Regions from separate parts of the Streptomyces sp. NPDC088553 genome, predicted to be linked through region 1. Evidence: riboswitches for the same ligand, from Rfam matches in the RefSeq annotation. Region 1 holds a riboswitch; each other region holds the start of a gene.
What was found. Region 1 has a riboswitch for cobalamin ahead of ACIP8Z_RS02710 (energy-coupling factor ABC transporter permease). Riboswitches for the same ligand answer to the same signal wherever they lie in the genome.
Positions count from the first base shown of each region.

Region 2: linked by a shared signal. The riboswitch ahead of ACIP8Z_RS16170 (ABC transporter substrate-binding protein) and the one ahead of ACIP8Z_RS02710 (energy-coupling factor ABC transporter permease) in region 1 are both predicted to bind cobalamin.
Region 3: linked by a shared signal. The riboswitch ahead of ACIP8Z_RS24920 (ribonucleoside-diphosphate reductase subunit alpha) and the one ahead of ACIP8Z_RS02710 (energy-coupling factor ABC transporter permease) in region 1 are both predicted to bind cobalamin.

Region 1 covers NZ_JBIVMG010000001.1:582,571-589,861, reverse strand. The annotation lists gene ACIP8Z_RS02725 (energy-coupling factor ABC transporter ATP-binding protein) at 1-233, opposite strand, end outside; gene cbiQ (cobalt ECF transporter T component CbiQ) at 230-979, opposite strand; gene ACIP8Z_RS02715 (energy-coupling factor ABC transporter substrate-binding protein) at 986-1,420, opposite strand; gene ACIP8Z_RS02710 (energy-coupling factor ABC transporter permease) at 1,417-2,115, opposite strand; cobalamin riboswitch at 2,144-2,351, opposite strand; gene ACIP8Z_RS02705 (hypothetical protein) at 2,480-2,758, opposite strand; gene ACIP8Z_RS02700 (PTS-dependent dihydroxyacetone kinase phosphotransferase subunit DhaM) at 2,954-3,337, opposite strand; gene dhaL (dihydroxyacetone kinase subunit DhaL) at 3,472-4,107, opposite strand; gene dhaK (dihydroxyacetone kinase subunit DhaK) at 4,134-5,126, opposite strand; gene ACIP8Z_RS02685 (serine/threonine-protein kinase) at 5,670-6,776, opposite strand; gene ACIP8Z_RS02680 (serine/threonine-protein kinase) at 6,758-7,291, opposite strand, start outside.
Region 2 covers NZ_JBIVMG010000004.1:689,525-696,815, reverse strand. The annotation lists gene ACIP8Z_RS16200 (nicotinamidase) at 1-245, opposite strand, end outside; gene ACIP8Z_RS16195 (nicotinate phosphoribosyltransferase) at 369-1,697, opposite strand; gene clpS (ATP-dependent Clp protease adapter ClpS) at 1,809-2,114, shown strand; gene ACIP8Z_RS16185 (DUF2017 domain-containing protein) at 2,114-2,695, shown strand; gene ACIP8Z_RS16180 (amino acid permease) at 3,040-4,467, shown strand; gene ACIP8Z_RS16175 (M67 family metallopeptidase) at 4,591-5,019, shown strand; cobalamin riboswitch at 5,013-5,146, shown strand; gene ACIP8Z_RS16170 (ABC transporter substrate-binding protein) at 5,188-6,177, shown strand; gene ACIP8Z_RS16165 (FecCD family ABC transporter permease) at 6,174-7,291, shown strand, end outside.
Region 3 covers NZ_JBIVMG010000007.1:233,754-241,044, forward strand. The annotation lists gene def (peptide deformylase) at 31-663, shown strand; gene ACIP8Z_RS24915 (ribonucleotide-diphosphate reductase subunit beta) at 733-1,749, opposite strand; gene ACIP8Z_RS24920 (ribonucleoside-diphosphate reductase subunit alpha) at 1,749-4,127, opposite strand; cobalamin riboswitch at 4,260-4,398, opposite strand; gene ACIP8Z_RS24925 (GNAT family N-acetyltransferase) at 4,447-4,947, opposite strand; gene mctP (monocarboxylate uptake permease MctP) at 5,064-6,671, opposite strand; gene ACIP8Z_RS24935 (DUF3311 domain-containing protein) at 6,668-6,922, opposite strand; gene ACIP8Z_RS24940 (LuxR C-terminal-related transcriptional regulator) at 7,063-7,291, opposite strand, start outside.

The DNA.
Region 1 (7,291 bases):
CCCTTCCGGTCGTACGCCACGTCCGTACCGTCCAGGCGCAGCGACCCGCTCACGCACCGCAGCCCGCCGCTGAGCAGGCGCAGCAGCGTCGTCTTGCCGCTGCCGTTGCGCCCGAGCAGCGCGACCGCCCGCCCCTCCGCGACGGCGAAGTCCACGCCGGACAGGACCGGGGGCCCGTCCTCATAGGCGAAGCCGGCTTTCACCAGTTCCACGACAGGGGTCGGAGACGTCACGGAAGGAGCCTTTCCAGTACGAGGGTGAGGGCGACGAGTCCGGCGAGCAGCGCACCCGTCGCGGCGAGGAACGGGCGGGAGAGCGCACCCGCGGGCACCAGGACCCGCAGCGTTCCGTCGTACCCGCGCCCGGCGAGCCCCGACTGCAGCCGCTGCGCCCGGTCGAAGGCCCGTACGAACGTGGTCGCACCGAGGCCCGCGAGGGAACGCCAGGTCGCGGCCCGTGTGGTGTGGCCGAGCCGGGCCGCCTGCGCCTGCCGGATCTTGGACATCGCGTCGAGCAGCAGGAAGATGATCCGGTACATCACCAGCGCCACGTCCACCACCGGCGCCGGCACCCCCGCCCGTACCAGCCGGGGCAGGACGTCGGACACCGGCGTCGTGAACGCGAACAGCAGCACCCCGAGCGAGGCCGAGGCGGTCCGCAGCAGCAACTCGCCCGCGTGCGTCGGACCGTCCGGCGCGAGGGCCACCAGCCCCCGGGCGCCGCCCACCTCGAAGAGCAGCGGAATCGCGCCCGTGACACAGAACCCGAGCGGGATGCGGAACGCCCGCCACAGCGCCCGGCCCGGCACACCGGCCGGACCGAGCAGCACCGTGAGCGTGGCCGCCGCGACGAGGACCGCGCCGGGCCACGGCGGCAGACCGACCGCGCACAGGGTGAGACCGAAGCCGAGAAGCGCCTTCTCGGCGGGATGGCGGCGGCGCCAGCGACTGCTGTGCGCCGCCGCGTCGATCGGCAGCATCGTCGGCTACGCGCCCGCTCCGCCGACGGATCCGCCGCCGGAGCCGCCCTCGTTGTGAGCGGTCGCGGTCGCGGCGGCCGTCGCGGTGGCGGTCACGTTCGCGGCATCGGCCTCCGCCCCGGGCTTCCCGGCCGCCTCCGCCCGGACCGCTCCTTGCCGGCGGCCGCGCCGCAGGCCGAAGTAGTACGCCAGGACACCGGCGCCGAGGGCCGCCTGAAGGGCGAACAGCGCCGACTCGATCTCCCCGGACGGCGGCTCGTACAGCGGGCTGAACCACGGTTCGTAGTCCGGCTGGAGCTCCGTGATCGCGGTCTCGGCCTCCGCGTCGGCCCCGGTGAACGGCTCCTCCTTGTGGTCCCCGAGCCCCAGCACGAGGGGCAGGACGGCCAGCGCGGCGACGACGAGCAGCAGCAGGGTGTTGATCTTCGCGTTCCGGCTCATCGCGCGGCCGCCTCCTCGCGTCGCTCCGCCGTGCGACCGGCGAGGACGCCGAGCCGGATCAGGTCGCCCTTGCTGGACTGCGTGAGCAGGCGCATCACGAGCACGGTGAGCAGGCCCTCGCTCACGGCGAGCGGAATCTGCGTGACGGCGAAGATCCCGCCGAACTTGGCGAGCGCACCGGGGATGCCGCTGCCCGGGTCGGGGAAGGCGAGCGCGAGCTGGACACTGGTCACGCAGTACGTGGACAGGTCGGCGACGAACGCGCCGAAGAAGACCGCGACCATCAGCGGCGCACCGAACCGGCGCAGCAGCAGATAGGTGCCGAATCCCGCCCAGGGCCCGACGATCGCCATCGAGAAGACGTTCGCGCCGAGCGTGGTGAGACCGCCGTGGGCGAGCAGCAGAGCCTGGAAGAGCAGGGTGATCGTCCCCAGGACCGCCATGATCGGCGGCCGGAACAGGATGGCGCCCAGGCCCGTACCGGTCGGATGCGAGCAGCTACCGGTCACCGAGGGCAACTTGAGTGCCGACAGGACGAAGGTGAAGGCGCCGGCGGCACCGAGCAACAGGGTGGACTCGGGATTCGACCGCACCTCGCGGGTCAGCGCGCGGACCCCGTGGACGACGAACGGCGCGGACGCGACGCCCCAGGCGGCCGCGTGCACAGGGGGTAGATACCCCTCGGCTATATGCATGGTTGGGAGACCCTCTCCAGCACCTCGTGGATGGACAACGCACCCTGGCCGGTCTCCTGGCTGACGGTCATTCCGCCCGACTCCGCCTTCCCACACCACGACGGTCTCCCGACGTGGTCCAGTGGCTTCCCCGAGGGTGTTCCCCGCGGGGGTGGAGCCGGACCTCCCGATCACAGTGGCGAGGGCCGCACCGGTACCGCACCGGTTTCCCGTACACCAAGGCCCTGCGACATTAGTGCGTTGACCTGCTGGATCACAACACGGTCGCCACCGGGTGCGGCCCTTCGATCACTCCCCGCAGTCGCCCCGGGGCGGCTGCGGGGTCCCGTGGGCGGCGCCGTGGATCCCCCGGATCTCCGGCCGCCTAGCTGTTCCGCCCGTTGCGCACGAAGGCCGCGATGGCGCCGGGCGCCACGACGACCGCCGCGGCGAGCGCCGCGAGCAGCATGGGGTCCGGGCCGTCGTAGTCGGCCTCCACCTCCGCATTGGCGCCGAACAGGGCCGCGCCCACCACCGCGAGGAGCGACACGCCGAGGACGCCCCTCGCCCATGCCCTGCGGGCGGACGGGGTGCGCAGGGGCACCAGCGCGATCAGGAACCAGACGAGCGCGAGAATCACCACAGCGGGCAGACTGCCGGACATTGCCCCTCCTCCGTCACCTGGCAGGGCCAGGCGGAACACGAGTGGCAGCCGGCTCCCGGAGAGGCCCGCCGCACAGCCGGATCGCGGTTGCGATCTCCCAGGGTAGATCGCGTCCAGGCCGCCCAGCGGCTGAGTTCCGGCCAAACAGTGCCTGGACGCAGCCGCTTGAGGCCGGATCACCGTCGTTCCGCGCCCTCACTCCTTGCGGTAGGCGTACGCCTCCGACGCGGCCGCCGCCACGGCGTCGAGGTCCCCGCCCGCACTCGCCGTGACCAGCGCCGCGACCGCGCCCTCGACGAACGGAGCGTCCACGAGTCGGGAGCCCTCGGGCAGTTCGTCGCCCTCGGCGAGGAGGGCCTTCACGGTGAGCACCGCGCTCCCCAGATCGACGAGGATCGCCACACCGGCGCCCCGGTCGACGGCCTCGGCCGCCTCGGCGATCAGCTCCGAACTCGTCCCGAGACCGCCGTCGGGGGTCCCGCCGGCCGGGCGGACCGGGGCGAGGTCACCGCCACCGGCGAGCCCCCGGGCCAGCTCGGCCACGGCGGTCGCGACGGCGGCGCTGTGCGAGACGAGCACGATGCCGACGGAACCGGAACCGGCTTCTCCACCGACACCTCCACCTCCACCGGCACGGGAACCGGCAGCGCCACTGGGACCGGAACTGGCACCGCCGGGTCCGACCGCACCGGGGCCGGTCCCGTTCGCCCTGCTCATGATGCCTCCTCGGCGCCCGGGCTCTCCGTACGGGCGATCTCGTGGAGCGCGGCGAACAGCAGCGCCGAGGACGTGGCCCCCGGATCCTGGTGTCCCACCGACCGCTCGCCCAGATAGCTGGCCCTGCCCTTGCGTGCCCGCAGGGGTACGGTCGCGAGCGCGCCCTCGTCGGCCGCCGCGCGGGCCGCGTCGAACGAGTCCCGCAGACCCTCCACGGCGGGCACGAGCGCGTCGAGCATCGTCTTGTCGCCCACCTGCGCGCCGCCCAGCTGGGACACGGCGGCCACGCCGGAGCCGAGGGCCTCCGCCAACCGCTCGCGGGTGACGCGCTCGTCGTCGCCGAGCGCCTTGCCGGTACGGCGGAGCAGCGTGCCGTACAGCGGCCCCGAGGCGCCGCCCACGGTGGAGATCAGCTGCCGCCCGGCGGCGGTGAGCACCGCGCCCGGCGTCGCGGGCGGGTCCTTGGCCAGGGTCTCGGTCACGGAGGCGAAGCCGCGCTTGAGATTGGCGCCGTGGTCGGCGTCGCCGATGGCCGAGTCGAGCTCGGTGAGCCGCTCCGCCTCCCGGTCGACGGCCTCGGCCACGGCGGCCAGCCAGCGCACGAGGAAGTCGGCGTCGAAGGTCTGCGTCATGTCGGTCCCCTCTTCCCTCGCTCGTCTCACCGGCCCCAGCGCAGCGCCGGCGTCTCCACCGGCGCGTCCCAGAGGCGCAGAAGCTCCTCGTCCACCTCGCACAGGGTCACCGAGCAGCCGGCCATGTCGAGCGAGGTCACGTAGTTCCCGACGAGGGTCCGGGCCACCGGCACACCCCGCTCGCCCAGGACGCGCTGCACCTCTGCGTTGAACCCGTACAGCTCGAGGAGCGGGGTGGCGCCCATCCCGTTCACCAGGGCGATGACCGGCCCGGACGGGCGGAGGTCCTCGACGACGGCGTCCACGGCGAAGTCCGCGATCTCGCGGGAGGTCATCATGGGGCGCCGCTCGCGGCCCGGTTCGCCGTGGATGCCGATGCCCAACTCCAGTTCGCCCTCGGGGAGCTCGAAGGTGGGGCTGCCCTTGGCGGGGGTGGTGCACGCGCTCAGGGCGACGCCGAAGGAACGGCAGCGCTCGTTGACCCGGCGCGCGATCGCCTCCACGCGCTCCAGGGGCGCGCCCTCCTCGGCGGCGGCGCCCGCGATCTTCTCGACGAAGAGCGTGCCGCCGGTCCCGCGCCGGCCGGCCGTGTAGAGGCTGTCCGTGACGGCGACGTCGTCGTCGACCAGGACCTTGGCGACCTGGATGCCCTCGTCCTCGGCGAGCTCCGCCGCCATCTCGAAGTTCAGCACGTCACCGGTGTAGTTCTTGATGACGAACAACACCCCGGCGCCACTGTCGACGGCGGCCGCGGCCCGCACCATCTGATCGGGCACGGGGGAGGTGAACACCTCCCCGGGACAGGCGGCCGCCAGCATCCCGGGCCCCACGAACCCCCCGTGCAACGGCTCGTGCCCGGAACCGCCACCGGACACCAGCGCGACCTTCCCGGCCATGGGCGCGTCCCGCCGCACCACGACCCGCCGCTCCACGTCGACGGTGAGCTCGGGATGAGCGGCGGCCATCCCCCGCAGCGCGTCGGCGACGACGGTCTCGGGGACGTTGATGAGCATCCTCACGGATACCTCCTGGTGAGATGAGCAGCCGAGTCGCTGAGCAGTGTTTTTACAGGTCAGAGCAGGTGAGGCCAATTGTTGATCTTGGCGGTTCGTGGCGCCCGAAGGCGGTTTCGCGGGGTGTCGGCGCGGACATTCCTGATGACATGCCAGGTGGGGGTCGCCGCGGGCGCCCTTTGCGAATGCGCATCATGGCGCAATTATCAAGGCGAGGCCGCGGTCGCGCACCGGTGCGTCGGCGATCAGTTCCGAGGGGCCCCTTGTCCTCGGCCCTGAAGACGACGAGTCAGGCAGCCCGGCATGATCGGCTGGACACCCCCTAGCGGAGCTGCGGCGCACCGACGGGGAGAGACATGTCCATCCCGGGCTGCTGCCTTGCCGCCGTGCGTGAGCCGGAAAAAGCGCGTACACCTGCAGGGTGGCGCGTCGTAGCCGTACGGGGCGCGGCCCCATCCTTCCCGGTCCAGGATGTGCGGGGTGCGGGTGATGGTCGCCACGCGAGTCACACCGTTGGCTGGACAGACCTCACGGCGGCATACGGAAGGACTACGGGGAGAGGGCGCTCACGATGACCGCGACAACGAGGATGAGCGTGAGCAGGCCTGCGGCCCCGAGGACGATCAGCGCGGTCAGGTTGGAGATCAGACTGACGGCGGCTTTCCAGCCCTGTGGCGTCAGTCCCGCGATCCGCTGAGTTCGTTCGTGGCCAGGTGCTGGCGGATCGGGGGCGTGCCGGTCCCTGAGCTGTTCCCCTTCGTTCTCGTAGTCGGACATCAGGGCGATCCAGCTGTCGGGCGGCTCGGCTGCGCCGGTTCGGTACGGCCGGTGCGCGGTTTCACATTCCTCGGCCCATTCGCGCAACTCTGTCGGGGTGGGCCGATCGGCCGCATCGGGGGCCAGGCACGCTTCTGCGAGCGGTCGGAGCGTGGCGGGAAGGTCGCTGAGATCGACCGTCGCGCGGGATACGAGTGCCAGAAGGCGCACCGGGTCGCCGGTATCGGGATAGGGGGGATGACCGACTGCCAGAGTGCTGAGTGTGGCGCCCAGGGCCCAGATGTCGCAGGCGGCTGTGGCGGGTTCCCCGCGTGCTTGTTCGGGAGCGATGTAGGCGACGGTGCCGAGCGTGACACGGGTGCGGGTCAGGTCGGAGGCGTGCGAGATGCCGAAGTCGATGAGTCGTATCCCCTGGGAGGTCAGCAGGATGTTGTGCGGTTTCAGATCGCGGTGGATCACGCCGGTGGAGTGCAGTGCTTCCAGGGCGGTGGCGCAGTCGGCGACGATGCGGGCGGCGGCGGCGGGATGAGCGGTTCCGCAGCGTGCCACGAGGTCGCCCAGGGAAGGTGCCGCGACGTACTCCGTCGCGAGCCAGGGCAGCGGGGCGTGCGGGTCCGCGTCGAACACGCGAGCTGTTCGGGGTCCGGCTGCGCGTCTGGCCATCTTGACCTCGCGGGCGAATCGGGCCCGGTCCGCCTCGGCCGTCAGGCCTTCGACCAGAAGGGTTTTGACGGCATAGAGGCCTTCGTTCCCGTTCCGGTTCGCAAGGTAGACGCGGCCCATGCCGCCCGCGCCGATGCGTCCGAGAAGCTGGTACGGGCCCAGCGAGGTGGGGTCCGCCCGGCGGAGCGGACGCAGGATCAGGTTGTCGTCAGGCACAATGTCCGCCCCCGGTCGGGAAACCTGTAACGGACCTGTGTCTGTGGCGGGCAGGCCATGTCGGACATTCCGTACTTCAGCACGCGCAGGACCGCGAGGGTGTCCGGGGCCGTATCCGAGCACTGGACGGTCGTGGCGAAGACGGGCTCGTTCCTGAGCGGCGTGACCTCGACGAGGGCTGCGGGGTCGGGCTGGGCGCCGATCACGCACTCGCCCGGGTGGAAGCGCCGTTCGAGGCAGAGACCGACGGTGGCTGCGCGGCTGGACCGGGTCCAGGCCACCGCGGCGTAGGGGGCTCCGCAGCGGTCTGGTATTTCCTGGTTGGTGGAGGCAACGACGAGCCAGTGAGCACCGGGTGCGCCGCAGTCCGTGGATTCGGGTGCGGAGGCGAGCCAGCTGCCCGCGGGATCGAGGCCGGTCCGGACGCAGTCACCGGTCCTGATTTCGGCAAAGGCCCGGTCGGCCGGCCCGGGCTGTTCGGCCTGCCGGTTTTGGTAGTAGCCGTAGGCCAGTAA
Region 2 (7,291 bases), on a different contig from region 1:
GTACCCGCCACGCAGTGCACCGGCCAGGAGCTGACGTAGTCGGGCTCCTCACCGGCCGACGCGAAGTGCGCGCCCGGGTCGACATGGTGGTCGCGGGTGGCGACCACGTGCCGGTAGGCGCTGCCCGCCGTCTGGCCGACCAGGTCGGTGATGGCGGCGGCGACGTCCGCGCCGCCGGTCACCGCGAGGCTGCCGCCCTCGCAGAAGTCGTTCTGAACGTCCACAACGATCAATGCGCGGTGCATGGCGGGTGTCCTTAGCGCGTCGGGGAGGGGTGGGACCGAGCCTAGAGACTCGGCCCGCCCACCGGGAGGGGGCGGGTCCGGTCTCCGTGGGACTCCGGGGGTGCCTCTGCTCCAGAAGTACCCCTAGAGGTACTCCGTCGGCAGCACCGGCTCGCCACGGGAGAGCTGGATCGCCGACATCGGCAGCCCGGCGCGGGCCGCGATGTGCCGGGACCGCGCGGCCTCCAGGGGTTCCCGGGCCACCACGTCGCCGCCCTTGACCAGCTCGACCAGGAGCTGGTGGTCGGCGAGCTCCGGCGGCACCGGGCCGGTGCCCACGACCTCCGCCTCGGCGACGCCGTACGCGTCGGGCCGGCGCGCCGCCCACTTGCGCCCGCCGACGGAGGCCTTGCCGCCGAGGGACTTCTTGGCGACCGGGGTGAGAGGGGCCTTGAGGTCGGCCGAGGAGGCGCGGGCGACCAGTTTGTAGACCATGGAGCAGGTCGGGTGGCCGCTGCCGGTGACCAGCTGGGTGCCCACCCCGTACGCGTCGACCGGGGCCGCCGCGAGGGAGGCGATGGCGTACTCGTCGAGGTCCGAGGTGACGACGATCTTCGTGTCCCGCGCGCCCAGCTCGTCGAGCTGCTGGCGGACCCGGTGGGCGACGAGCAGCAGGTCGCCGGAGTCGATCCGGACGGCGCCGAGCTCGGGCCCCGCCACCTCGACGGCGGTACGCACGGCCTCGGTCACGTCGTAGGTGTCGACGAGCAGGGTCGTACCGCGGCCGAGGGTCTCGACCTGGGCGCGGAAGGCGTCCCGCTCGCTGTCGTGGAGGAGCGTGAAGGCGTGGGCGGAGGTGCCGACGGTCGGGATGCCGTAGCGGAAGCCGGCCGCGAGGTCCGAGGTGGAGTCGAAGCCGCCGACGTACGCGGCGCGGGAGGCGGCGACGGCCGCCAGCTCGTGGGTGCGCCGGGCGCCCATCTCGATCAGGCGGCGCCCGCCGGCCGCGGCCGACATGCGGGAGGCGGCGGCGGCGATGGCGGAGTCGTGGTTGAGGATGGAGAGGATCACCGTCTCCAGGAGCACGCACTCGGCGAAGGAGCCCTCGACGCGCAGCACGGGCGAGCCGGGGAAGTACACCTCGCCCTCGGGGTAGCCCCAGATGTCGCCGGTGAAGCGGTAGCGCGCGAGCCATTCCAGGGTCGGCTCGTCGACGATGCCGCGCTCGCGCAGGAAGCCCAGGACGGCGGGGTCGAACCGGAAGTTCTCGACGGCGTCGAGGACCCGGCCGACGCCCGCGAGGACGCCGTAGCGCCGGCCCTCGGGCAGTCGCCGGGTGAAGACCTCGAAGACCGAGCGTCGGTCGGCGGTGCCGCCCCGGAGGGCCGCCTGGAGCATGGTCAGCTCGTACTGATCGGTGAAGAGCGCGGTCGACGGCACGTCCACCGGCAGCCCAAGGTCCGCAGCGTTCATGTCAGCGATGCTAGCGCAGAAATCGTCAGAGTGACGAATAGTGGCGCGAGCGGGTGACGGGCAGGTGACCCGTTTGTGCGACGGGCCCTCCGGGGTGGCAGCATGGGGTGAGTGAGCGTCGCGCCTATTGAGATCGAACGTACGGAATCGGCCGAGGAGGTCTCCGCGGTCGTCGAACCCGACGTGCCCTGGGTGACCCTCGTGCACAACGATCCGGTCAACCTGATGAGCTACGTGACCTACGTCTTCCAGGCGTACTTCGGCTACTCCAAGGACAAGGCGCACAAGCTGATGCTCGACGTGCACCACAAGGGCCGCGCGGTGGTCTCCAGCGGCACCCGCGAGGAGATGGAGCGCGACGTGCAGGCGATGCACGGCTACGGCCTCTGGGCGACCCTCACCCAGGACCGCGGCTGATGGCCGGCCGCTTCGAGAACCTGCCCGGCGGCGGCGCGGCCGTCGCCCTCGACGACGTCGAGATCTCCATCCTCCGCTCCCTCGCCGTCCAGCTCATGGAGCTGATCGGACCGGGCGACGAGCCCGCCAAGGACGCCGACCCGCTGGCCGCGCTCTTCGCCGAGGGCCCCAGCAAGCCGCCGTCCGACCCTGCCCTCAAGCGCCTCTTCCCCGACGCGTACGGGGACGACAGCGAGGAGCTGCGCGCGGCCGCCTCCGACTTCCGCCGCTTCACCGAGAACGACCTGCGGGCCCGCAAGCGCGAGGACGCCCTCGTCGTCGTCCGCGCCCTCGACGCGCTCTCCGCCGACGCGGCGGGCGAGGGCGGCGCCGTCCTGAAGCTGACCCCGGACGAGTCCCGCGCCTGGCTCGGCGCGCTCAACGACCTCCGGCTGACCATCGGCACCCGCCTGGAGGTCACCGACGAGGAGGGCGAGCAGCTGTACCGGCTGCCGGACTCCGACCCGCGCAAGCCGATGGTGATGGCGTACCTCTGGCTGGGAGCGCTCCAGGAGTCCCTCGTCGAGACCCTGATGTCCTGACGGTCCTGACGGCCACCCCCTCCGGACACCCCTCCGTGAGGGGGTGTTCGCTCAGCGGACGCTCAAATCCGGATAACGAATGCGTTATCAGAGCGTCCGCTTTGGCGTCTTGAATCCCTTTCGCCCGCCGATTGATGTGGCGTGCGCCACACGCAACTCCCTCGATCGCGCGTCAGCCCGTGATAAATCTTCACGACCGCTCGGGGACGCCACCCCTGTTCCCGAGGGCGCTTTGACCGGCTGACCGCCGGTAGCACTCCATCCACATCCGGGGGGATCAGGATCTGATCCGCGGCAGACGCACTCGCAGTCGCGCGGATCAGCATGGAGAAAGGCGCACCACCATGACCTCTGTGCAGGTCGACAAGCAGCACGACGGCACCGACGGGGCCGTGGACGGCGGCGAGGGCTACCAGCGTGGCCTCGGCGCCCGGCAGATCCAGATGATCGCGATCGGCGGTGCCATCGGCACCGGCCTCTTCCTCGGCGCCGGCAAGGCCATCGCCAAGGCGGGGCCCAGCCTGATCCTCGCGTACGCCATCGCGGGCCTGGTCATCTTCTTCATCATGCGCGCCCTCGGCGAGCTCCTCATGTACCGCCCCGTGTCCGGCTCCTTCGCGGAGTACGCACGGGAGTTCGTCGGCCCGTTCTGGGGCTTCGTGACCGGCTGGACGTACTGGCTCTTCTGGGTCGTCACCGGCATCACCGAAGTCACCGCCGCGGCCACCTATATGACGTACTGGTGGGACATCCCGCAGTGGATCTCCGCGCTGGTCTTCACGTTCGTCCTGTACGGCGCCAACCTGATCTCCGTGAAGCTCTTCGGCGAGCTGGAGTTCTGGTTCTCCATGGTCAAGGTCACCGCCATCATCGGCATGATCCTGATCTGCGCCGGCATCCTCACCATCGGCTTCTCCGACGCCGGCGACACCGCCTCCGTGACCCACCTGTGGGACCAGGGCGGCTTCTTCCCCACCGGCATCGGCAACACGCTGATGACCCTGCAGATCGTCATGTTCGCGTTCCTCGCGGTCGAGCTGGTCGGCGTCACCGCCGGCGAGTCCAAGGACCCGAAGACCGTCCTGCCCAAGGCCATCAACACCGTGCCGTGGCGCATCGCCGTCTTCTACGTCGGCGCGCTGATCATGATCCTGTCGGTCGTCCCGTGGACCGAGTTCCAGCCGGGCGTCTCCCCGTTCGTCGCCGCCTTCGAGAAGATGGGCCTCGGCGTCGGCGCCGCCATCGTCAACTTCGTGGTGCTGACCGCCGCCCTGTCCTCCTGCAACTCGGGCATGTACTCCACCGGCCGCATGCTGCGCGACCTCGCGCTCAACGGCCAGGGCCCGAAGGTCTTCACCAAGCTCACCAAGAGCGGCACCCCGCTGCTCGGCCTGACCTTCTCGGCCTCGCTGATGCTGGTCGGCGTCTGGATCAACTACGTCGCCCCGGGCAAGGCCTTCGAGTACGTCGTCTCCTTCGCCACCATCTCCGGCATGTGGGCCTGGATCATGATCCTCGTCTGCCAGATCCGCTACCGGGCCAAGGCCAACCGCGGCGAGCTCCCCGAGTCCACCTTCAAGGCTCCCGGAGCCCCGTACACCAGCTGGTTCGCGCTCCTCTTCATCGGCATGGTCATCGTGATGATGGGCATCGACGAGGGCGCCCGGGTCTCGCTGTACGCCGCCCCCGTCTGGGGTCTCATCCTCGGCGTCTCCTACCTGGTCCTGAAGTCCCGCAACCCCGAGGGCGCCGCCTTCGCCAAGCGGTCCTGACCGGACCCCACGGGCGATCGCCCCGGGCCGTCCCCAAACGGGCCTGACCTCGATCGTCTCGGCATACGGGCCGTTCCGTACCACTCCCCGGTACGGAACGGCCCGTCGGCTTATCCTGTCGGCATGCTGACCATCACCCGGGCCCTGTACGACCAGATCGTGGAACACTCCCGCGCGGACCACCCCGACGAGGCCTGCGGCGTCGTCGCGGGCCCGGCCGGCACCGGCCGCCCCGAGCGGTTCATCCCGATGCTCAACGCCGCCCGCTCGCCCACCTTCTACGAGTTCGACTCCGCGGACCTGCTCAAGCTCTACCGCGAGATGGACGACCGGGACGAGGAGCCCGTCATCGTCTACCACTCGCACACCGCGACCGAGGCCTACCCGTCCCGCACGGACATCTCGTACGCCAACGAGCCCCAGGCCCACTACGTCCTCGTCTCCACCGCGGACAGCGACGGCGCCGGCCCCTTCCAGTTCCGCTCCTTCACCATCGTCGAGGGCGTCGTGACCGAGGAAGAGGTCAAGGTCGTCGAGGAGTACGACGCCTGAGACACTGACCGGGACCTACGGGCGGCAGGACCCAGGAAGCCGGTGCGAATCCGGCACGGTCCCGCCACTGTGACCGCCTCCTCCGGGAGACGGGAGCCAGGAACTGACCTGCCGCCTTCTCACCACCGATCGGGGACGTGGAAATCCCCGGAGGAGGCACCTTCCGCCATGTCCTGGCCCCGCCGCACCCGGCTGCCCCTGACGCCCCTGCTGTCCGCCGCCGCCCTGCTCCCGCTGCTCGCCGCCTGCTCGGCCCCCGCGACGGAGACGCCCGCCGCCAAGGCCGCCCCGGGATTCCCGTACACCGTCTCCAACTGCGGTGTGACGACCACCTTCAAGGCCCCGCCGCAGCGCGCGGTCACCATGAACCAGCACGTCACCGAGGTCATGCTCGCCCTCGGCCTGGAGAAGTCCCTCGTCGGCACCGCCTACCTCGACGACGCGATCCTCCCCGCCTACAAGAAGGCGTACGACTCCGTCCCCGTCCTCGCGAAGGAGTACCCCTCCAAGGAGGCCCTGCTCGCCGCGAACCCCGACTTCGTCTACGGCGGTTACTCCTCCGCGTTCGCGAGCAAGGACGGCCGCGGCCGCGACGACCTGAAGCGGGCGGGCATCGACACCCGGCTCAACACCGAGTACTGCCCGTCCGGTTCGCCCTCCGTCGACGACCTCTACCGCGAAGTCGACGAGATCGGCCGGACCTTCGGCGTGCCCGACCGGGCCGGGAAGTGGGTCCGGGAGGCGCGGACCACCGTCGCCGCCACCGAGAAGCGCCTCAAGGGCACCGCGCCCGTCTCCGTCTTCGTCTACGACAGCGGCGACAAGACCGCCTTCACCGCCGGCGGCAAGGGCATCGGCAACGAGCTCATCACCCGCGCCGGCGGCCGGAACGTCTTCGCCGACCTCGACAAGGCCTTCGGCGACGCCACCTGGGAACAGGTCGTCGCCCGCAAGCCCGAGGTCGTCGTCATCTACGACTACGGCTCCACCACCGTCGAACAGAAGAAGAAGCGGCTCCTCGACGACCCGGCCCTCAAGGACGTGCCCGCGATCAAGAACCGCCGGTTCGCCGTGATGCCGCTCTCCGACACCGTTCTCGGCGTCCGCGTCCCCGCGGCCGTCGACAAGCTGGCGGCCCAGCTCCACCCGACCCGATGAGCCCGGAGACCCGCGCCGCGGGGTCCGTGCGGCCCGGGCCGTCCGCCCGGCCCGCGGGTGCCGGCGCCGGGCGACCGGGTCCGCCCCCGCGGACGGGGGGCGGGACGGTGCGGTACGCGGTCGTCGTCGCCGGGCTCCTGCTCGCCCTGGCCACCGCCGCGACCGCCTCGCTCGCCCTCGGCTCCGTCCGCATCCCGCCCGGCCAGGTCCTCGACGCCCTCACCGGACGCGCCGCCGACCCCTCCCCGTACCGCACGATCGTCCTCGACGTACGGCTGCCCCGGGTCCTGCTCGGCGTGGTCGTCGGTGCCGGGCTCGCCGTCGTCGGCGCCGTCCTCCAGGCCCTCGTCCGCAACCGGCTCGCCGACCCCTTCCTCCTCGGGATCTCCTCCGGCGCCTCCGCCGGAGCCGTCCTCGTCCTGGTCGCCGGCGGGGGAGCGGGCCTCGTGGGAGGCGTGACCACCACGCTCGCCATGCCCGCCGGCGCCTTCGCGGGCGCCCTGCTCTCCCTCGTCCTCGTCTACGGGCTCGCGCGCCGCGGCGGCACCCTGACCAGCACCCGGCTCGTCCTCGCCGGCGTCGCCGTCTCCTACATCCTGTCCGCCCTCGCCACCCTGCTCCTGGTCGTCGCCGGACGCCCGGAGCAGTTCCAGGAGGCCATGTACTGGTCCCTCGGCGGCCTCGGCAGCGCCCGCTGGGACACCCTGGTCCTGCCCGCCGCCGTCCTCGTCGTCGGCGTCGGCGCCCTCCTCACCCTCGCCCGCCCGCTCGACCTGCTCCTCGTCGGCGAGGAGGGCGCCACCGTTCTCGGCCTGGACACCGCCCGCTTCCGCGCCGCCGTCTTCGTCCTCGCCTCCCTCGTCACCGCCGTCATGGTCGCCGCCAGCGGAGCCGTCGGCTTCGTCGGCCTGATGGCCCCGCACGCCGCCCGGCTCGCCGTCGGCGCCCCGCACCGCCGGCTCCTCCCGGTCGCCGCGCTCGGCGGAGCGCTCGCCCTGGTCCTCGCCGACCTCGGCGCCCGGACCGTCGCCGCACCCCAGGACATCCCCGTCGGCATCCTCACCGCCCTCACCGGCGGACCGTTCTTCCTCTGGCTGATGCGCCGCCGCCCGGA
Region 3 (7,291 bases), on a different contig from region 1:
AATCGGGTTTTCAGGAAGGCGCGGCCGGACATGGCGCAGCAGGAGACGGACGAGCAGGCCATCAACGACGGGTTCGTCGTGGACACGGAGGACTGCGAGGCACGCGAGCTCGCCCACCGTGAGCGCGGCACGGCCCGCCCGATCACGGTGGTCGGCAACCCGGTGCTCCACAAGGAGTGCAAGGACGTCACCGAGTTCGACGACTCGCTCGCGGCGCTCATCGACGACATGTTCGCGAGCCAGAAGGCCGCCGAGGGCGTGGGCCTCGCCGCGAACCAGATCGGTGTGGACCTCAAGGTCTTCGTCTACGACTGCCCCGACGACGAGGGCGTCCGGCACACCGGTGTCGTGATCAACCCGGTCCTCCAGGAGCTCCCGGCCGAGCTGCGCGTCCTCGACGAGTCCAACGAGGGCTGCCTCTCCGTGCCGACCGCCTACGCCGAGCTGGCCCGCCCCGACTACGCCGAGGTCCACGGCCAGGACGCCCAGGGCAACCCGATCAAGGTGCGCGGCACCGGCTACTTCGCCCGCTGCCTCCAGCACGAGACGGACCACCTGTACGGCTACCTGTACATCGACCGCCTCTCCAAGCGGGACCGCAAGGACGCCCTGCGCCAGATGGAAGAGGGCACCCCGCGCTACGAGACGGTGCCGAACGCCTGATCGCCGGTACGCGTACGAGAGGGGCCCCGCACTCGACCGAGTGCGGGGCCCCTCTCGTACGGCGGAGTCCTAGAAGTCCTCGTCCAGGTCCACCGAGCCCTCGACCGCCACCTGGTAGGCGGACGGACGGCGCTCGAAGAAGTTCGTGAGCTCCTGGACGCCCTGGAGCTCCATGAACGAGAACGGGTTCTCGGAGCCGTACACCGGGGCGAAGCCGAGGCGCTGGAGGCGCTGGTCGGCGACGCACTGGAGGTACTCGCGCATCGACTCGGTGTTCATGCCGGGAAGGCCGTCGCCGCACAGGTCACGGCCGAACTGCAGCTCCGCCTCGACGGCCTCCTTCAGCATGTCCGTGACCTGCTGCTGGAGCGCGTCGTCGAAGAGCTCCGGCTCCTCCTTGCGGACGGTGTCCACGACCTCGAAGGCGAAGTTCATGTGCATCGTCTCGTCACGGAACACCCAGTTGGTGCCGGTCGCGAGGCCGTGCAGCAGACCGCGGGACCGGAACCAGTACACGTACGCGAAGGCGCCGTAGAAGAACAGGCCCTCGATGCACGCGGCGAAGCAGATCAGGTTCAGCAGGAAGCGGCGGCGGTCGGCGGCCGTCTCCAGGCGCTCGATCTTCTCGACCGAGTCCATCCACTTGAAGCAGAACTGCGCCTTCTCGCGGATGGAGGGGATCTCCTCGACCGCGTCGAACGCGGCGGCGCGGTCGTCCGGGTCGGGCAGGTAGGTGTCGAGCAGCGTCAGATAGAACTGGACGTGCACGGCCTCCTCGAACAGCTGGCGCGACAGGTACAGGCGCGCCTCCGGGGAGTTGATGTGCTTGTAGAGCGTCAGGACCAGGTTGTTCGAGACGATCGAGTCGCCCGTCGCGAAGAACGCGACCAGACGGCCGATCATGTGCTGCTCGGCCGGCGTCAGCTTGGCGAGGTCGGCGACGTCCGAGTGGAGGTCGACCTCCTCCACGGTCCAGGTGTTCTTGATCGCGTCCCGGTAGCGCTCGTAGAAGTCCGGGTAGCGCATCGGACGGAGGGTCAGCTCGAAGCCCGGGTCGAGGAGGTTCTTCTTCTCGTTGGTGCTCATTACTGGCAGGCCTCGCAGGACTCGGGGTTCTCAAGGGAGCAGGCGAGGGCGTCCGCGTCGGGGGTCGCCTGCTGGACGGGGATGGTGGCGGCGGCGGGCGCCGCGGCCTGGGCGGCGCGGGCGATGCGGGTCGCCGGACGGGAGCGCAGGTAGTACGTGGTCTTCAGCCCCTGCTTCCAGGCGTACGCGTACATCGACGACAGCTTGCCGATCGTCGGCGTCTCCAGGAACAGGTTCAGCGACTGCGACTGGTCCAGGAACGGCGTCCGGGCGGCGGCCATGTCGATCAGACCGCGCTGCGGGATCTCCCACGCCGTGCGGTACAGCTCGCGCACCTCGGCCGGGACCCAGGTGAAGCCGGCCACCGAGCCGTTGGACTCGCGCAGCGCCTCACGGGTCTGCGCGTCCCACACGCCGAGCTCCTTCAGCTCGTCGACCAGGTACGAGTTGACCTGGAGGAACTCTCCGGAGAGCGTCTCGCGCTTGAACAGGTTGGAGACCTGCGGCTCGATGCACTCGTAGACGCCCGCGATCGAGGCGATGGTCGCCGTCGGAGCGATGGCGAGGAGGAGGCTGTTGCGCATGCCGACCGCGGCGATCCGCTCGCGCAGCGCGGCCCAGCGCTCCGGCCAGTTCAGCTCGACGTCGTAGTGGTCGGGGTGCAGCACCCCGCGGGCGGCGCGGGTCTTGTCCCAGGCGGGGACCGGACCGCTGCGCTCGGCGAGGTCGGCGGAGGCCTCGTACGCGGCGAGCATGATGCGCTCGGCGATACGGGTGGACAGCGCGCGCGCCTCGGCGGAGTCGAACGGCAGCTTCAGCTGGAAGAAGACGTCCTGGAGGCCCATGGCGCCCAGGCCGACCGGCCGCCAGCGGGCGTTGGAGCGGCCCGCCTGCTCGGTCGGGTAGAAGTTGATGTCGACGACCCGGTCGAGGAAGGTGACGGCCGTGCGGACGGTGGAGTCGAGGCGCTCCCAGTCGATGTCGCCGTCGACGACGAAGGCGCCGAGGTTGACCGAGCCCAGGTTGCAGACCGCGGTCTCGCCGTCGTCGGTGACCTCCAGGATCTCCGTGCAGAGGTTGGAGGAGTGGACGGTGTGGCCGGGCTCGGCGGTCTGGTTGGCCGTCCGGTTCGAGGCGTCCTTGAAGGTCATCCAGCCGTTGCCGGTCTGGGCCAGGGTCCGCATCATCCGGCCGTACAGGTCGCGGGCCGGCATCGTCTTGCGGGCCAGGCCGGCCGCCTCGGCCTTGTGGTAGGCGGCGTCGAACTCCTCGCCCCACAGGTCGACCAGCTCGGGCACGTCCGCCGGGGAGAACAGCGACCAGTCGGCGTCGGCGTTGACCCGGCGCATGAACTCGTCCGGGATCCAGTGTGCCAGGTTCAGATTGTGCGTACGGCGCTGGTCCTCGCCCGTGTTGTCGCGGAGCTCCAGGAACTCCTCGATGTCCGCGTGCCAGGTCTCCAGGTAGACGGCGGCGGCGCCCTTGCGGCGGCCGCCCTGGTTCACGGCGGCGACGGAGGCGTCGAGGGTCTTCAGGAACGGCACGATGCCGTTGGAGTGCCCGTTGGTGCCGCGGATCAGCGAACCGCGGGCGCGGATGCGGGAGTAGGAGAGGCCGATGCCGCCCGCGTGCTTCGAGAGGCGCGCCACCTGGTGGTAGCGGTCGTAGATGGAGTCCAGCTCGTCCTGGGGGGAGTCCAGGAGGTAGCAGGAGGACATCTGCGGGTGACGGGTGCCGGAGTTGAAGAGCGTGGGGGAGGACGGCAGGTAGTCGAGCCGGCTCATCAGGCGGTAGAGGGCGGCGACCTCGTCGAGCGCGCGGACGCTGTCGTCCTCGGCGAGGCCGCAGGCCACGCGGAGCATGAAGTGCTGGGGGGTCTCGATCACCTTGCGGGTGATCGGGTGGCGCAGCAGGTAGCGCGAGTAGAGGGTGCGCAGGCCGAAGTAGCCGAAGCGGTCGTCCGCGGTCGCGTCGATCGTCGCGTCGAGCCGGTCCGCGTGCAGCGCCACGAACTCGGCGGTGCGGTCGGCGATCAGACCCTCGCGGTGACCGACGGCGACGGAGGCCGAGAAGGAGAACGAGCCCTGGCCGGCCGCCTCGTCGGCGATCGTGATCGTCAGGAGCCGGGCGGCGAGCCGGGAGTACGCCGGGTCCTCGGCGATCAGACCGGCGGCCGACTCGGTGGCCAGCTCGCGCAGTTCCGCCTCGTCCGCCACGGCGCTGCGGCCGCGGAGCGCGGCGGCGGCGACCTTGCCGGGGTCGGTGTCGGGGAGATCGGCGGTGAGGTCGGTCAGGGTCCGCAGCAGCACGGTCCCGGGGCCGTCGCTCTCGACCGCGGAAGCCTCGGCGGAAGCCGGATCGGCGGGCGCGATGGTCACGTGGGGGCTCTCCCTCGCTCGGCTCGGGGCCGCGGCGGGGGAAGGCGGGCAGGCGGGCATCCGTAACGCCGGACGCGACGCTTCCACCGGCCCACTCCGCGAGGCCCGGACGTCATTGGCACCCGGAACGGACGGACCGGATGCGCTGTCGGCAGGTCCTCGGACTCACCTCGCCCGAATATGTCGTATCCGTACGAAGCACACCGTTGCGGGACAGTTCCGGATTCGCGCCGGATTCCCCTGCGTCGACAGCGAGGATGAGCATACATGTGGGGGGCGCCCCGTGCGGCACCCCCCACATGTTGTGTCGCCCCCTGGCTCAGAACTCCAAGGAGTAGGTGCGCAGGCGGTGGTCGGGGATCGGCTCCCAGTCCCGGTCCGGGGTGCGGACGAAGCCCAGACGCTCGTAGATCCGGTGCGCGGAGACCATCGTGACGTCCGTGGACAGCACGATGCGGCGGCACCCCGGGAGAGCCCGTGCGCGCTCGATGCAGGCCCGTACGAGGGCCTCTCCGACGCCCCGGCCGCGGGCCTCACGGGAGACCACCAGCATCCGGAACTCGGCCTCGCCCTCGATCGCGATGTCCGCCCACGGGGTGGCGCCGGTGGCGAAGGTCACCCCGCCGAGCAGCCGTCCGTCGGCGTCCTCGGCGACGAGCACCTCGCTCTCCCGCGCGCGCCGGGCCGTGTCCCGGAGCACGTGCAGATAGGAGTCCTCCGCCCCGTACTTCAGCAGCCCGTCGTTCAGATAGGTCCCCGCGGTGAGCTCACCGAGCGCCTCGTAGTCCTCGGGCCGTACCGCCCTGATCGTGAAGTCCATGAAGGCAGTGTCCCTCCGGACGCCCGGAGGCCCCCAACGGGTTCCGTCCGGGGACGGCGAAGGCCGCCCTGCCTCCGAGGGGAGGCAGGGCGGCCTTCGCCGGGTCCGGCGGTGGATCAGTGGGTCTCTGCGCCGACCTTCGGGAGCTTCGGGTCGACCCCGCGGTCGCCCGCGTCGGCCGTGTAGTCCTCCGGGGAGGTCTCGTCGATGCCCTCGGGGGCCTTGACGGCCTTGAGGACGAAGGTCAGGACGACCGTGACGAGGACGTTGAGGAGGAAGGCGGTGAGACCGATGTAGCCGATCTCGCCGATGCCCGGGATCTCGGCGGAGGAGCCGCCGAAGTGCGCCTGCTTCGGCGTCGATACGTTGTAGGCGGCGATCGTGCCGTACAGCATGCCGACGGCCCAGCCGGCGAGCAGCGCCCAGCGGTGGAACCAGCGGGTGAAGAGGCCGCCGACGAGCGCCGGGAAGGTCTGCAGGATCCAGATGCCACCGAGCAGCTGGAAGTTGATCGCGACCGTCTTGTCCATGGTGAGGACGAAGACGAGCGCGCCGACCTTCACCAGGAGCGAGACCAGCTTGGAGACCTTGGTCTCCTGCGCCGGGGTGGCGTCGGGCTTGATGAAGTCCTTGTAGATGTTGCGGGTGAAGAGGTTGGCCGCGGCGATCGACATGATCGCGGCGGGCACGAGCGCGCCGATGCCGATGGCGGCGAACGCGACGCCCGCGAACCAGTCCGGGAACATGGTCTCGAAAAGTTGCGGGATGGCGAGCTGGCCGTTCTCGACCTTGATCCCGGCGGCGATCGCCATGAAGCCGAGCAGTGCGAGCAGGCCCAGCATCAGCGAGTACAGCGGCAGGATCGTGGTGTTGCGGCGGATGACCTCACGGCTCCGGGACGACAGCGTCGCCGTGATGGAGTGCGGGTACATGAAGAGCGCGAGCGCCGAGCCGAGCGCGAGCGTCGCGTACGTCCACTGGCCGGCCTCAGCCGGGACAAGCCCGCCCACCTTGTTGGTGGTGAACTTCTCGTTCGCCGTGGCGAAGATCTCGTCGAAGCCGCCGAGCTTGATCGGGATGTAGATGATCGCCACCGCGATGACGATGTAGATCAGGGTGTCCTTGACGAAGGCGATGAGCGCGGGGGCGCGCAGTCCCGAGGAGTACGTGTACGCCGCGAGGACACCGAAGGCGATGAGCAGCGGCAGGTCCTTGATGAACCAGTGGGTGTTCTCGCCGCCGCCGACGCCCATCACGTCCAGGACGGCCTGGATGCCGACGAGCTGGAGCGCGATGTACGGCATGGTGGCGAGGATGCCGGTGACCGCCACCGCGAGGGAGAGGCCCTTGGAACCGAAGCGGCCGCGCACGAAGTCCGAGGTGGTGACGTACCCGTGCTTGTGCGAGACCGACCAGAGGCGCGGCAGGAAGGTGAAGATCAGCGGGTAGACCAGGATCGTGTACGGCACGGCGAAGAAGCCGGCCGCGCCCGCCGCGTAGATGGCCGCCGGGACGGCGACGAAGGTGTACGCGGTGTAGAGGTCGCCGCCGAGCAGGAACCAGGTCACCCAGGTGCCGAACGACCGGCCGCCCAGGCCCCATTCGTCGAGGCTGTGCTCGTTCTCGGCCTTGCGCCAGCGCGCGGCCAGGAAGCCCATGACCGTGACGGCCAGGAAGAAGAAGATGAAGACGGCGAGTGCGACGCCGTTCACGCCGTCCTTCATCGCTCGTCACCCCCCTTGCGGGCACGCTGGTCCAGCTGCCACAGCTTGTACGCGACCATGGTGAGCGCGGTGGAGATCAGCACCCAGAGCATCTGGTACCAGTAGAAGAACGGGATGCCCGCGAAGAGCGGTTCGACCTTCGCGTAGGAGCTCACCCAGAGCATCGCCACGAACGGTGCGAACAGACAGAGCGCGATCACCACTCGCAGGGGCGTGATGGTGGGTTGTTTCCCTTGTGTCGCTTCTGGCATGGCGATTCCGGTCCCCTCACTGATCACCTCGGTAATGCTGGGGAAATCTAGGGGACTGTTCCGCTCCATGGAACCCCTGTCCGCATAACGGATGGGACTACGTCAGCTGCGGTCGTGGGAGCGGTCCCCCGGCGCGGTGCTCAGAGCCAGCCCTCCTTGGCGGCCCGCACCCCCGCCTCGAACCGGCTGCGCGCGCCGAGCCGGTTCATCAGCTCCGAGCTCATCCGGCGCACGGTCCGCAGCGAGATCCCGAGCCGCCGGGCGGCGATGTCGTCCGTGCAGCCGATGCCGAGCAGCATGAGCAACTCCCGCTCCTGCGGGGAGAGATCGTGCTCGTCGCGGCGCGGGCTCTCGCCGAACGGCGTGCCC